3 regions of the Megamonas funiformis genome follow, and region 2 is predicted to be linked to each of the others. Evidence: riboswitches for the same ligand, from Rfam matches in the RefSeq annotation. Region 2 holds a riboswitch; each other region holds the start of a gene.
The links. A riboswitch is a leader RNA that binds a small molecule or an ion and turns the genes downstream of it on or off. The one in region 2 is predicted to bind thiamine pyrophosphate.

Region 1 (4,655 bases), 1.0 Mb from region 2:
TAAAAAAGTGGCATGCCTTAATGAAGCAATGGGAAAAGGAAGGAAGACACTAGTTCTAGTAATTGCTAAATTAAGGAAAAAATATACTCTAAAAGCCCTATTAAACTATACAAAATTAGCTAAAAGCACATATTATGATGCATTAAAAAAATTATCTAGAGAAGATAAATATAAAGGATTAAAAACATTAATTCATAATATTTGTAATAAAAATCATGGAAGATATGGATATAGAAGAGTAACTATGCAGCTGCATAAACAGGGAATAAAAATCAATCATAAAGTAGTTATGAGATTGATGAAAGAAGAAAATTTAACATGCAAAGTAAGAGCAAAGAAATATAAATCGTATAGAGGGCAAGAAGGAAAAATAGCTAAAAATATATTAAATAGAAATTTCAAAGCAGAAAAACCAAACGAAAAATGGGCAACAGATGTAACAGAATTTGCATTATGTAATGAAAAAATATACTTATCACCAATAATAGATTTATATAACGGAGAAATAATAAGTTATAAAATATCGAAAAGACCAATACTAAAGCAAGTATTAGATATGGTAGAAGATGCAACAAGAAAGATAAAAGAAACAAAAGGGATAATTCTACACTCAGACCAAGGATGGCAGTATCAGAATAAAAAATATCAAAAATTATTAAAAGAAAAAGGCATTATCCAAAGCATGAGCCGAAAAGGCAATTGCTTAGATAATGCCGTAATAGAAAATTTCTTTGGTTTACTAAAAAGCGAATTATTCTATTTAAAAAAATTCAAATCCGTTGAAGATTTTATAAAAGAGTTAAAATCTTATATAAAATATTATAATACAAAACGGATAAAGATAAAACTAAAAGGACTTAGTCCTGTAGAATACAGAATTAAGTTTCAATTAGTAGCCTAATTAATATGTCCAATATTTTGGGTGCACATCAATATTGTCCTCTTTTTGTATTTGCATTATTAAATATCTCTTTCGTCGATAGCAGTTTCAAGCGCTATTTTAATCATATTATCAAAGGATTGTTCACGTTCTTTAGCTGTAGTTTCTTCACCTGTAAATAAGTGATTACTTACAGTAAATACGCCAAGTGCTTGTACATTATAACGAGCAGCAAGCATATAAAGAGCAGAAGTTTCCATTTCTACAGCAAGACAGCCATATTGGATTAATTTTTGCAAATCAACTTCTTCATCATAGAAACGGTCTTGGCAATATACATTACCAATTTTTACAGGAATGTTTAATTTTTTAGCGTGGTGATATGCTTTGCCTAATAATTCAAAATCAGCAAGTGGAGCATAATGAAGTCCATCACCAAAAGTGCGAACAATAATGCCGCTATCAGTAGTTGTTCCTTGAGCGATAACGACATCGCGAACATGAACATCATCTTTTAAACCACCACAAGTACCAACGCGAATTAATTTTTTAGCATGGTAATCGCAGATTAATTCATGTGCATAGATAGAAATAGAAGGAATACCCATACCAGTTCCTTGGATAGAAACTTTATGGCCTTTATAAGTTCCAGTATAGCCAAACATATTGCGAATATGATTGTAGCAGACAGGATTTTCTAGAAATTTTTCAGCGATGTATTTTGCACGTAATGGGTCGCCAGGAAGTAAAACGACATCAGCAACTTCTCCGATTTTGGCTTCAATATGATTACTCATAACAATACCTTCTTTCATCAATAATTTTATGAGATATAAGAATATCTATAAAAATTTTATCATAATGAATGAAAAAATGCAGGGATTATCCTGCATTTTTAAATTAACAATGTTCGATTGTAGCACCGAGGTATTTATTGACGATTTCAACAGCACAATAATCGCCACACATAGAGCAAGCAGTTGTGCCTTCTGGATTGCGTGAAGCGCGTCTTTGACGAGCTGTTTGTGGGTCGATAGCTAAATTCATTTGTTCTTCCCAATCAAGTTTTTTACGAGCTTTAGCCATATTTAAATCCCAATCTTTTGCACCAGGTACATTTTTTACGATATCAGCAGCATGAGCGGCAATTCTAGTTACAATAACACCATCTTTTACATCTTGAACATTTGGTAAAGCAAGATGTTCAGCAGGAGTTACATAGCAAAGAAAATCTGCACCGCAAGAAGCTGCCATAGTTCCACCGATTGCAGCAGTGATATGGTCATATCCAGGAGCAATATCAGTAACAAGTGGGCCAAGAACGTAAAATGGAGCATTATGACAAATGCTTTTTTGCAATTTCATATTTGTAGCTATTTGGTCAAATGGTACATGACCTGGACCTTCAACCATGACTTGTACACCTCTATCCCAAGCGCGTTTTACAAGTCCACCTAAATTTAAAAGTTCTTGAATTTGAGCATGGTCAGTAGCATCAGCAAGACAGCCAGGACGAAGACCATCGCCAAGACTCATAGTAACATCATATTTTGCACAGATATCTAAGATATCATCATAGCGTTCATAGAGTGGATTATTTTTTTCATTATAGAGCATCCAGCCTGTGATGAATGAACCACCACGACTAACTACGTCCATATAACGACCTTCTGCTTTCATGCGATTGATTACATCCATAGTTACACCGCAGTGAATAGTCATGAAATCAGCACCATCTTTGGCTTGTTTTTCAATGGCATGAAGTAAATCTTCTTCAGTCATTTTCACGACAGCACCATGAGCTTTGATGGCATCAACTGTTGCCTGATAAATTGGCACAGTTCCTACCATTACAGTGGAATGTTTTAAAATAGCTTGACGAGAAGCATCAATATTATTTCCTGTGCTTAAATCCATTACAGAATGGGCACCAGATGCGATAGCGACATTTAATTTTTCGATTTCAGGAGCTGGGTCAGGAAAAGCACTAGATGTGCCGATATTAGCATTTACTTTAGTACAAAGTCCTTCGCCTACACCATAAGGGTGTAAATTTTGATGATTGATATTAGCACAAATAGCGATAGTACCATTGGCAACGCGTTCACGAAGTGTTTCAATATCCATTTTTTCTTCTTGAGCTACGATTTTCATTTCATCAGTGATTTTACCAGCTCTAGCTGATTGCATTTGTGTCATTGTCATAATTTTGCCTCCATAATATAAGTGATAAATGGCAAAAAAATAAGCAGATATGAAAAGAAAGTTGCAAATCTGCCTTGATAATCATTTATTTGCCACTTCCCTACGTTGGTCTTAACCAAATCAGGTTCTAAGGGTCGGAATATTTCCTCTCAGCTTTTATAAGCACCCCTAGTGGATTTTTTCAATTTTCTTATATTATAGTTTATTCTTCAAGAAAAAACAAGATTTTAAAAATGAAAATAAAAAAAGGATATCATTTGATATCCTTTTATTGTTTAATTATTAAATTAATGGTGCGACTGGCGTGAGTCGAACACGCGACCCTTCGCTTAGGAGGCGAATGCTCTATCCGTCTGAGCTACAGCCGCAATTTCAATCTAATTTAGTTAGATGAATTTAATAAGCTAAATTTTAGCATAACTAAAACTAAGTCGCAAATTTTAATTTATAGGAGCTCCAATAGGACCTACAGAGCCAATAGGATTTGTAACACCACTAGCAGCTGGTGATGTTGTAGTAGAGTTTACAGGTGTAGTAGGTGTTGGAGTTGTAGTAGTTGCTGTTGTGTTTGTTGGAACAGTAGCTGTTGTTGCTGTTTTATTGATTTGATAACGTGTTGCCCATTCAGGATATTTATTAGCATAATATCTTATTTTCTTGAATTCTACATCTTCTGTGTTTTCAGGAATGATAGAATGCATATTTTTGTCGAGATTAGGTGTTTTATCAATCCAATTTGTATCAGGAGACCAGAAATTATATTTTAATGTTCTAGCTGTTAGATTTTGTATGTTATATTCTTTTTTCATGAATTGGATAGAGGAAACATTACCAGCAGAGTCTTTGTTTTCTTGCCAAATCCAAACAATAATATTGTTATCTATCTGACGAAGTGTTGCTGTATCAGCACTGCTTTCTCCAGATTCATTGCTCCATAAGCCAAGCCAACGAGCATTAGAAATAAGACGACCGCCTTCACCTTTATTGAATACACGGTCTACAATCATAGCATAGAATTTTTCATCAAAAGATTGAGAGTTGATATCTTTATTTACAGGATTATCATATTTGAGTGTATAAAGAGCCTTGCCATCTTTATCATAGAAGATTTCTTCCATATAGCGTAAGGTTCTTTCTTGAGGATTGATTTGAACACGAGCTAAGCTATAGACTAATTGATTAGGGTCATTGATAGGAAGTTTCATATTAGCTATAGTTTCAGCTGCTCCACCTGGAGCGTAACCTGTTTTTATCCAGTCTTCAATACAAGTAGGAATGTTATTTTGACTAGAAACAGTAGTAATTCTTGTCATAGAAAAATATTTACTATATTTATCATCTGAGCTAATCCAATACCATTCAGAATCAGCCGCAAAACTAATTTGAGTATGGAATAATGTGAAAACCATTAATACAGTAAGACAAATAATATTTTTTATTAATCGCATAAGCATGCACCCTCATTATATATATTATAAAATTTGTTACTCTACTTATTATACCAAAAATTTTAGCTTAAACAATAAGAAAACCCCTAAAATAGGGGTTTAAAAAATTTTTTAATCTGATT
Region 2 (4,687 bases):
TTACATCATCAAATGCTCTATCAGGTGCAGTATCTCCTAAAGTTTCTTTTAATTTTGCTAAGCGGTCATTATAGAGATTAAAATAAAAATAATCTATTTCCATAAAACCACAAGCGATATCTTTATCTTTGATGTAATTTGTAAATTGGATTAAATCTTCACGATTTAAATATTCTTCGTGTAAGATTTTCCCTGTACTATCATAACAATATTGACCATTAAAAGTAATATAACCAGTGAATAAATCGCCAAATTCATCAATTAAAAATTTCAAGTCATATGGCGGACGACCAGTTGCGATAAATAATTTTATTCCTTTTGCTTTTAAAGTATGTAAAGCTTGTATTGTAGATTCAGGAATTTTATGTGTTTTAAAGCTAACTAATGTACCATCAATATCAAAGAAAATAGCTTTTATCATCATATCACCGTACTTTCATTAGAATTATAAAATATAAATCAATTATAACAAATTTTAAGCTAGTACGTATATTGTTTTTATGCTATATTATAAACAATAATTATTGACTAGATAAATATAGAAAGAGATGTGAATGATTTTCATGAATGCAACTTTAAAAAATATTACGGCTATGCTTATTTTTGGTAGTATCGGTTTATTTGTGCGCAATATCGAACTTGCAAGTTCGCAAATAGCCCTAGTGCGTGGTTTTGTAGGTGCTTTTATTTTATTTATCGCTATGGTATGTTTGCACAAAAAAATAAATCGAAATGTTTTAATAAAAAATTTACGCTATTTATTAATATCTGGTGTAGCTATAGGTTTTAACTGGATTTTTTTATTTCAAGCATATAATTATACAACGATAGCTACAGCGACACTTACATATTATTTAGCACCTACTTTTGTAGTATTATTATCTCCATTTATATTGAAAGAAAGTTTATCGCTATTTAAAATCATCTGTGTAATTTTATCTTTATTAGGTATGGCATTAGTCGCTGGCATATTCAATGACAATCAATCTGGTGTGAATGATTTTATCGGTGTACTGTATGGAATATCTGCTGCATTATTTTATGCGATTGTAGTCTTAGCAAATAAATTTTTCAAAGATATTTCTGCCATTGATAGCAGTATTGCTCAATTATTATTAGCTTCAATAATTTTATTGCCTTATGTAATCTATCAGGGAAATTCATGGAGCATGAGTGGTTTTTCGTTATTATCTTTGGCTATATTAGGCATTATACATACAGGTATAGCGTATTTATTATATTTTTCTTCACTACAAGAATTACCAGCACAAAAAGTTGCTATTTTTAGCTATTTAGACCCAGTAACTGCGATTATTTTATCCACAGTTCTTTTAGCTGAGCCGATGAGTATTTCTCAATGGATTGGAGCGATTTTGATATTAGGTTCTTTACTTGTCAGTGAGTTGTTCAAGAAAAATAATTAAACTTATTGACAAATGATAATTTATAAATTATATTGTATATATAAATTAATAACAGGGAGCTAGTAAACTGGCTGAGAGGAAGTTGTGAACTTTGACCTATAACCTGATTTGGATAATGCCAACGTAGGATAATAATTATGATGTATTTGCAATTAGAAGAGATGGCATTTTGTCATCTCTTTTTTATTTTAACACACATCTATATATTAATTTTTAAAATCACATAGAGTTGACCATGTGATTGAACAGGAGTTCATGAAGGGGTGCACCACCGCGGGTGTATCTTTTTGTGGACTCCTTTTTTAATAAAATTTCTCAAAAGATAAAAAATAAGGAGGTCTTATTTTGATAATAGTTAATGGACAAAATCAAGAAATATCTTTGCCTATGGATTTAGTTACTTATTTGCAAGAAAATAATTATTCTTTAGATAAGATAGCTATAGAGTTAAATGGTCAAATAGTCCCAAAAGCAAAATATGCACAAACTATTTTAAATCCTAATGATAAATTAGAAATCGTAACTTTTGTTGGTGGTGGCTGATAATGGCAGATATTTTGGCAAAAGAATTAATTTATCAAACTTTAAATGACCGCCATGGCATAGTCAACCAAGAAAAATTAAATAATGCTAAAGTTGCTATAGCCGGTCTTGGTGGTTTAGGCTCTAATATCGCTGTGGCACTAGCTAGAATAGGTGTAGGTCATTTACATTTAATTGATTTTGACAAAGTAGATATCAGCAATCTCAATAGACAACATTATTTCATCTCACATCTAAATGAATACAAAACGCAAGCTCTAGCCGAGCAATTACAAATGATAAATCCTTATTTAAATATCGTTACTGATTGTATAAAGGTAACAGAAGATAATATTTTTTCATTGTTTAAAGATGAAGATATCATCTGTGAAGCTTTTGACGTTCCTGAAAATAAGGCGATGTTAGTAAATAAGGTATTAGAGCTTTTCCCTGAAAAATATATCATTTCTGGAAGTGGTATGGCGGGTTTTGGTCATAGCAATGAAATTCATACTCGTAAGGTGATGGGCAAATTTTATATCTGTGGTGATGAAAAAACTGCATTATCCAATGAAAATAGTTTAATGGCTCCTAGAGTAGCTATTTGTGCTGGTCATCAAGCAAATTTAATCACTCAATTGATTTTAGAAAATAATTTATAAAGAAGGTATCATATTATGTGGCAATTAGGAAAACATCAATTCAATTCAAGATTTATTTTAGGTTCTGGTAAATATTCTTTAGAATTAATTCAAGCAGCAATCAATGAAGCAAAAGCTGAAATTGTAACTTTAGCACTTCGTCGTGTAAATAATGGTGGTATGGCTAATATTTTAGATTACATTCCTAAAGATATAGCACTGCTTCCTAATACTTCTGGAGCTAGAAATGCTGATGAAGCCATTCGCATAGCTCGTTTATCTAAAGAACTTTGTGGCAGTGATTTAGTAAAAATTGAAATTATGCGCGATAGTAAATATCTTTTACCTGATAATTATGAAACTATCAAAGCTACTGAAGTTTTAGCTAAAGAAGGTTTCACTGTTATGCCTTATATGTATCCAGATTTAAATGTAGCTAGAGATTTAGTAAATGCTGGTGCTAGTTGTGTAATGCCTCTTGGGGCTCCCATCGGCTCTAATAAAGGTTTATGTACAAAAGAATTTATTCAAATTCTCATAGATGAAATCGACTTACCAATTATTGTAGATGCTGGTATTGGTAGACCTTCTCAAGCTTGTGAAGCTATGGAAATGGGTGCTACTGCTATTATGGCTAATACTGCTATAGCAATAGCAGGTGATGTCGTTCGCATGGCAAAAGCTTTTAATTATGCTATTGAAGCAGGACGCCTTGCTTATGAAGCAAAATTAGGTCGTGTAAAAGCACAAGGAGCAAGTGCATCTTCTCCATTGACAGGATTTTTACAAGATTAATTATTAATTTAATCAGTAATAATTGTGAGGTAAGATGAATGAATAAAGATAATCATATTAATGAAAGTATTATTAATGATGAAGTAAGAGCTGAATTAAAAAAAGAACGTATTGACTATATGGCATATTTACCAGATATGGAAGTTATACCAAGTGATATTTTAGATAAGGTTATAGCTGATATGGATAGTTATGATTATGATAAATATACAGCCCAAGATGTACAAACTGCACTTAGTCATGACCATATTACACCAGAAGATTTTAGAGCTTTATTATCTCCAGCAGCACTTCCTTTTCTTGAACAGATAGCACAAAAAGCACAGAAAACTACTAAGAGATTTTTTGGCAATTCTATCTATATGTTCACACCAATATATATTGCTAATTACTGTGAAAATTATTGTATCTATTGTGGTTTTAATTGTCATAATAAAATTAAACGTGCTAAATTGAATTATGATGAAATTGATAAAGAAATGCAGGAAATTGCTAAATCTGGATTGCAGGAAATCTTGATTTTAACAGGTGAAAGTCGCAAGCAATCCAGCATAGAATATATAGGTGAAGCTTGTAAAATAGCTAAAAAATATTTCCGTGTTATTGGACTTGAAATCTATCCATTGAATACAGATGAATATGCTTACCTACAAAAATGCGGTGCGGATTATGTAACTGTATTCCAAGAAACATATAATAGCGATAAATATGAAACACTTCATTTAGCTGGACATAAACGTATTTTCCCTTATCGTTTCTATGCTCAAGAAAGAGCAATTCGTGGCGGTATGAGAGGCGTTGGCTTTGCTGCACTTTTAGGTTTAGATGATTTTAGAAAAGATGCATTAGCTACAGGTATGCATGCATATTATTTACAACAAAAATATCCACATGCAGAGATAGCATTTTCTTGCCCTCGCCTTCGTCCAATTATCAATAATGATAAAATCAATCCTAAAGATGTACATGAAGCACAGCTTTTACAAGTTGTATGTGCTTATCGTTTATTTATGCCATCTGCTAGTATCACTATATCTACTAGAGAATGTGCTAGAGTTCGTGATAATCTTGTAAATATCGCTACTACAAAAATTTCCGCTGGTGTAAGTACCGCCATCGGTGAACATAGTCAAGAAAGCGAAGATAAAGGTGATGCTCAATTTGAAATTGCCGACACTCGTTCTGTAGATGAAGTATATCATGATTTAATTCATAACGGCTTACAGCCAGTTATGGCAGATTATTTATACGTATAGAATATTTTATGAATTAGACACTAGACAAAACTATATTTCTAAAGTACAC
Region 3 (4,655 bases), 190 kb from region 2:
TATTTGTAATTGCATGATTTTACGACGCAATTTTTCAATAGGTTCTGGCATAGATTCGATTTCAGTACGAAGTTTAGCAGCAGCTTCATCAACTAAGTCGATAGCTTTATCTGGTAAAAATCTATCGGAGATATATCTATCAGATAATACAGCTGCAGAAACAAGTGCATTATCACGAATTCTTACACCGTGATGAACTTCATAACGTTCTTTTAAGCCACGCAAGATAGAGATAGTATCTTCTACAGATGGTTGACCTACCATTACAGGTTGGAAACGACGTTCAAGAGCTGTATCTTTTTCAATATATTTACGGTACTCATTTAAAGTAGTAGCACCAATACAGCGGAGTTGTCCACGTGCTAACATTGGTTTTAATAAGTTACCAGCGTCCATAGCACCTTCAGTTGCGCCAGCACCTACTACAGTATGAATTTCATCGATGAATAATAAAATCTGTCCATCGGATTTAGAGATTTCATTTAATACAGATTTTAGACGTTCTTCAAATTCACCACGATATTTAGCACCAGCGATTAATGAGCCCATATCAAGAGAATATAATGTTTTATTTTTTAGAGATTCTGGAACATCACCTGTTACGATACGGCGAGCTAAACCTTCAACGATAGCAGTTTTACCAACACCAGGTTCACCGATTAATACTGGGTTATTTTTAGTACGACGAGATAAGATTTCGATAGTACGGCGGATTTCTTCATCACGGCCAATAACAGGGTCGAGCTTACCAACTCTTGCCATAGCTGTTAAATCACGACCGTATTTTTCAAGTGATTTATAACCACTTTCAGGATTATCACTATTTACATTTTGTTTACGTTCTGATTTGATTACAGCTTGAATTTTATTTTGATGTAGATTAAATTCTCTACATAATGTTTGCATTTCGTCATCGCTATCGCTGACAATAGCTAATAATAAATGTTCTGTGCTTATATATTCATCGTTCATGTTTTCAGCGAGTTTTGCTGCTCTACCTAATACACGAACCATTTCTGTACTCATGCCTAAACGACTTTGACCTTTTACGCTAGGAATTTTTTTGAGTATTTGTTCTAATTTTGCTTTGAGCATAGGTAAATCTACTCTACATTCAGCAAAAATAGTAGCGAGTAAACCTTCTGGTTCTTTAATCAAAGCAGAAAGAACATGAGCAGATGTAATTTCTTGATGATAGCGAAGTGCTGCTTCTTGCTGTGCAGATTGCATAGCTTCTAAAACTTTTTGTGTATATTTTTCTTCACCCATGATTTATACCTCCAAGTCATGATGAGTAACATTTCGATTAATAATAGTATAAAAACAATAATATAGTAAACATAAATACTAAAGTAATAATTTATGTTATACTTTAGTTTCATATTTGCTTACAAAACATATTATAAAAGCTAAAAGTCAAATTGTCAAACATTATTTTGACTTTTTGACATTTATTTTTAAAAATTTTTTATCTATACTAAAAATCTTTATATTATAATAAGATAGAGGTGATTTTATTTATGGAAAGACTCATAGGATTTGCCCCATCTATTGATGAAAATTGTACAACTATTATCTTAGGTTCAATGCCAAGTGTGAAATCTTTGGAACAGCAACAATATTATGCTCATCCTCAAAATAGATTTTGGAAATTAATGGCTATATTTTTTAATGAAGGAATAATACCAACTATTTATCAAGAGCGACTAGAATTATTGAGAAAAAATCATATTGCGCTATGGGACTCTATAGATTCTTGTATTCGAGAAGGTAGTTTAGATAGTGCTATTTGCGATGAAGTGCCAAATGATTTTAAAGCTTTATTTGCTAAATATCCTAAGATAAAGACTATTTGTTTTAATGGCGGAAAATCTTTTCAGTGCTTTAAGAAATATAATAAAGATATTTTAAAAGATAAAACATATACTTTTTATACTTTGCCATCTACAAGTCCAGCAAATGCTAAATTTCGTTTGCCGATGCTTCAAGAAGTTTGGCAACAAGCTTTAGCTAGACATATAAACAATAAATAGATTTTATAAAATAAAAAAGGTACCTACAAAATATTTCATAGGTACCTTTTCGTTATTATCATGGTAATGTTCTTAATTTATCAAGTGGCCAGAAGATGAGTATTGCTTTACCTTTGATTAAATCAAATGGTACCATGCCTACATCAGCGAAACGACTATCTTCGGAATTATTGCGATTATCGCCCATTACAAAGATATGTCCTTCTGGTACAGTAGCCAGTGGATAATCGCCTCTAGTTGTGCTTAAGATATATGGTTCATTTTTTAATTCCCCATTTACATAAATATGACCATCTTTGATTTCAATAGTATCTCCAGGAATTGCAATTACACGTTTGATAAAATCACGGCTAGGGTCTTTTGGATATTGGAATACCAAGATATCACCGCGTTCAGGGTCATGTAAATTATAAATAAATTTATTAACGACTAAACGCTCTTGATTTTGTAATGTCGGACGCATAGAAGGTCCATCAACTAAATATAATTCTACTACAAAATGACGAATGAATAAGGCTAAGACAACAGCGATAGCTATGGAAATAACCCAATCTTTAATTTCACTACCTAAAGATGACTCTTTTTTATCAGCCATGATAATCCTCCCTCTACTAGAACATACTAATAAAACAAAAGGGACTTGCCATAGGCAGTCCCTCTTATGAAGATATTAGCGTCTTTCTTTAATACGAGCAGCTTTACCAGTAAGGTTACGAAGATAATAAAGTTTTGCTCTACGAACAATACCTCTACGAGTAACTTCGATTTTTGCAAGGCGTGGGGAATGTACTGGGAAAGTACGTTCAATACCAACACCATAAGAAATTCTTCTTACTGTGAAGTTTTCACGAACGCCAGAACCTTGGCGAGCGATTACAACACCTTCGAACATCTGAATACGTTCGTTGGATCCTTCAACTACTTTTACATGTACGCGAACGCTATCGCCAGGGATGAATTTAGGGATATCGTTACGTAATTGTTCCTGTTCTAAAGCCTGAATAATATTCATTATTTTTCCTCCTTAATTCAAACGTTCATATAAGAATATCTCACAGCGGACCGTTTGTTGCATACTAGGTTATTTTATCATATAAAAATAGGCTATGCAATATATTTTTTGGAGATTTTTCGAGAGTTTGACAAATATTTTAGGATAATTTATATTAAAGGCAGAATATGAAAAAGGGAGCTTGTAGACAGGCTGAGAGGAAGTTGTGAACTTCGACCTATGACCTGATTTGGATAATGCCAACGTAGGGAAATATTAGTTTGATTACGTATTTTCAAGGAAATGGCATGGCTATTTCCTTTTTTTATTTTTAAATATTTTTATTTTTTATGAGGTGATTTTTTGTCTACATTTTTTACATCAACAAATAATTCTAGTTTTAATGTATCATTGATTTGGTTTGGTACAGCAGTCTCTGTGGCTGAAATCATGACAGGAACTTTTTTAGCACCACTTGGCATGAAAGATGGATTTTTAGCTATTTTAGTAGGTCATGTAATTGGTGGAATTATTCTTTATTTAGCAGGGATTATCGGTGCTAATAAACGTTGTAGTGCTTCTGAAAGTATTAATTTATCTTTTGGTAAGTTGGGTTCTGTTAGTTTCTCTCTATTAAATACTATTCAATTAATAGGTTGGACTTCTATAATGACCATCATTGGGGCACAAGCTTTTAATAAATTAATGGCATCTTTATGGAATATGGGAGAAAATACTATTTTATGGACAATTATTATAGGTCTTTTTCCTTGCATTTGGATTTTTAGTACAATGGATTTTGTAAGTAAGATAAATAAAGTAGTAATGCTTTGTTTATTGCTTGCTTCTTTATATTTAGGTTTTGGGGCTGTAGTTTCTGCAAATGAAGTGGTAACTTCTTTAGATGAAAGTATGAGTTTTGGCATGGCGGTAGAATTAAATATTGCTATGTGTTTATCATGGATGCCAGTTATTTCAGATTATACAAGAACACTTAAAAATCAATCTACAGGTACATTGAGCTGTGTAGTGGCATATTGTTTTGGCAGTATTTTAATGTATACAATTGGCTTAGGTAGTGCTGTTCATTATGGGATAACAGATATTTGTGATATTTTCATGTTATCTGGATTGGGTGTTATTTCTTTAGTTGTTATTTTATTATCTACAGTAACAACAAATTTCATTACGATAAATTCTTCAAGTATTTGTTTAAATCATATCAGTAATCAATTAGATGTAAAATATACAGCGTTTTTTGTATGTATAATTTCTACATTGCTTGCTATTTTCTTATCCATGGAACAATATGAAACTTTCCTTTATTTTATAGCAGCAACTTTTGCACCGTTATTTGCTATTGCTTTTTCTGAATATTTCTTTAGCTATAATATTTATCATCAAAATTCACTTATCACTGGTAAAAATTGTCTTTTATGGTTAATTGGTTTTATAGCTTATGAATTGTTGATTGATTACAGCACTTTTATTGGGATTACTGTGCCAGTTATGTTAGCTATAGCCATTATTAATATTTTTGTTAATCAATTGATTGGAGCAAAAAAATTTAGTTTAAATAAGAGATATTAAAAGTATTTTATTATTTAGCCATAAATCTAAAAGTAAACAAC

Region 1: linked by a shared signal. The riboswitch ahead of thiC (phosphomethylpyrimidine synthase ThiC) and the one ahead of thiS (sulfur carrier protein ThiS) in region 2 are both predicted to bind thiamine pyrophosphate.
Region 3: linked by a shared signal. The riboswitch ahead of GXM21_RS05295 (cytosine permease) and the one ahead of thiS (sulfur carrier protein ThiS) in region 2 are both predicted to bind thiamine pyrophosphate.

The regions. Positions count from the first base shown of each region.
Region 1 is NZ_CP048627.1:215,129-219,783, forward strand. Features, by position in the region: one part of gene GXM21_RS00985 (IS3 family transposase) at 1-41, shown strand, start outside; one part of gene GXM21_RS00985 (IS3 family transposase) at 44-901, shown strand; gene deoD (purine-nucleoside phosphorylase) at 961-1,677, opposite strand; gene thiC (phosphomethylpyrimidine synthase ThiC) at 1,781-3,085, opposite strand; TPP riboswitch at 3,166-3,265, opposite strand; tRNA gene GXM21_RS01000 (tRNA-Arg) at 3,377-3,453, opposite strand; gene GXM21_RS01005 (hypothetical protein) at 3,526-4,533, opposite strand; gene GXM21_RS01010 (sensor histidine kinase) at 4,645-4,655, opposite strand, start outside.
Region 2 is NZ_CP048627.1:1,255,357-1,260,043, forward strand. Features, by position in the region: gene GXM21_RS06350 (Cof-type HAD-IIB family hydrolase) at 1-424, opposite strand, end outside; gene GXM21_RS06355 (DMT family transporter) at 555-1,424, shown strand; TPP riboswitch at 1,467-1,570, shown strand; gene thiS (sulfur carrier protein ThiS) at 1,770-1,967, shown strand; gene thiF (sulfur carrier protein ThiS adenylyltransferase ThiF) at 1,970-2,608, shown strand; gene GXM21_RS06370 (thiazole synthase) at 2,624-3,382, shown strand; gene thiH (2-iminoacetate synthase ThiH) at 3,421-4,638, shown strand.
Region 3 is NZ_CP048627.1:1,068,417-1,073,071, forward strand. Features, by position in the region: gene clpB (ATP-dependent chaperone ClpB) at 1-1,269, opposite strand, end outside; gene GXM21_RS05280 (DNA-deoxyinosine glycosylase) at 1,521-2,033, shown strand; gene lepB (signal peptidase I) at 2,092-2,628, opposite strand; gene rplS (50S ribosomal protein L19) at 2,704-3,045, opposite strand; TPP riboswitch at 3,209-3,315, shown strand; gene GXM21_RS05295 (cytosine permease) at 3,388-4,614, shown strand.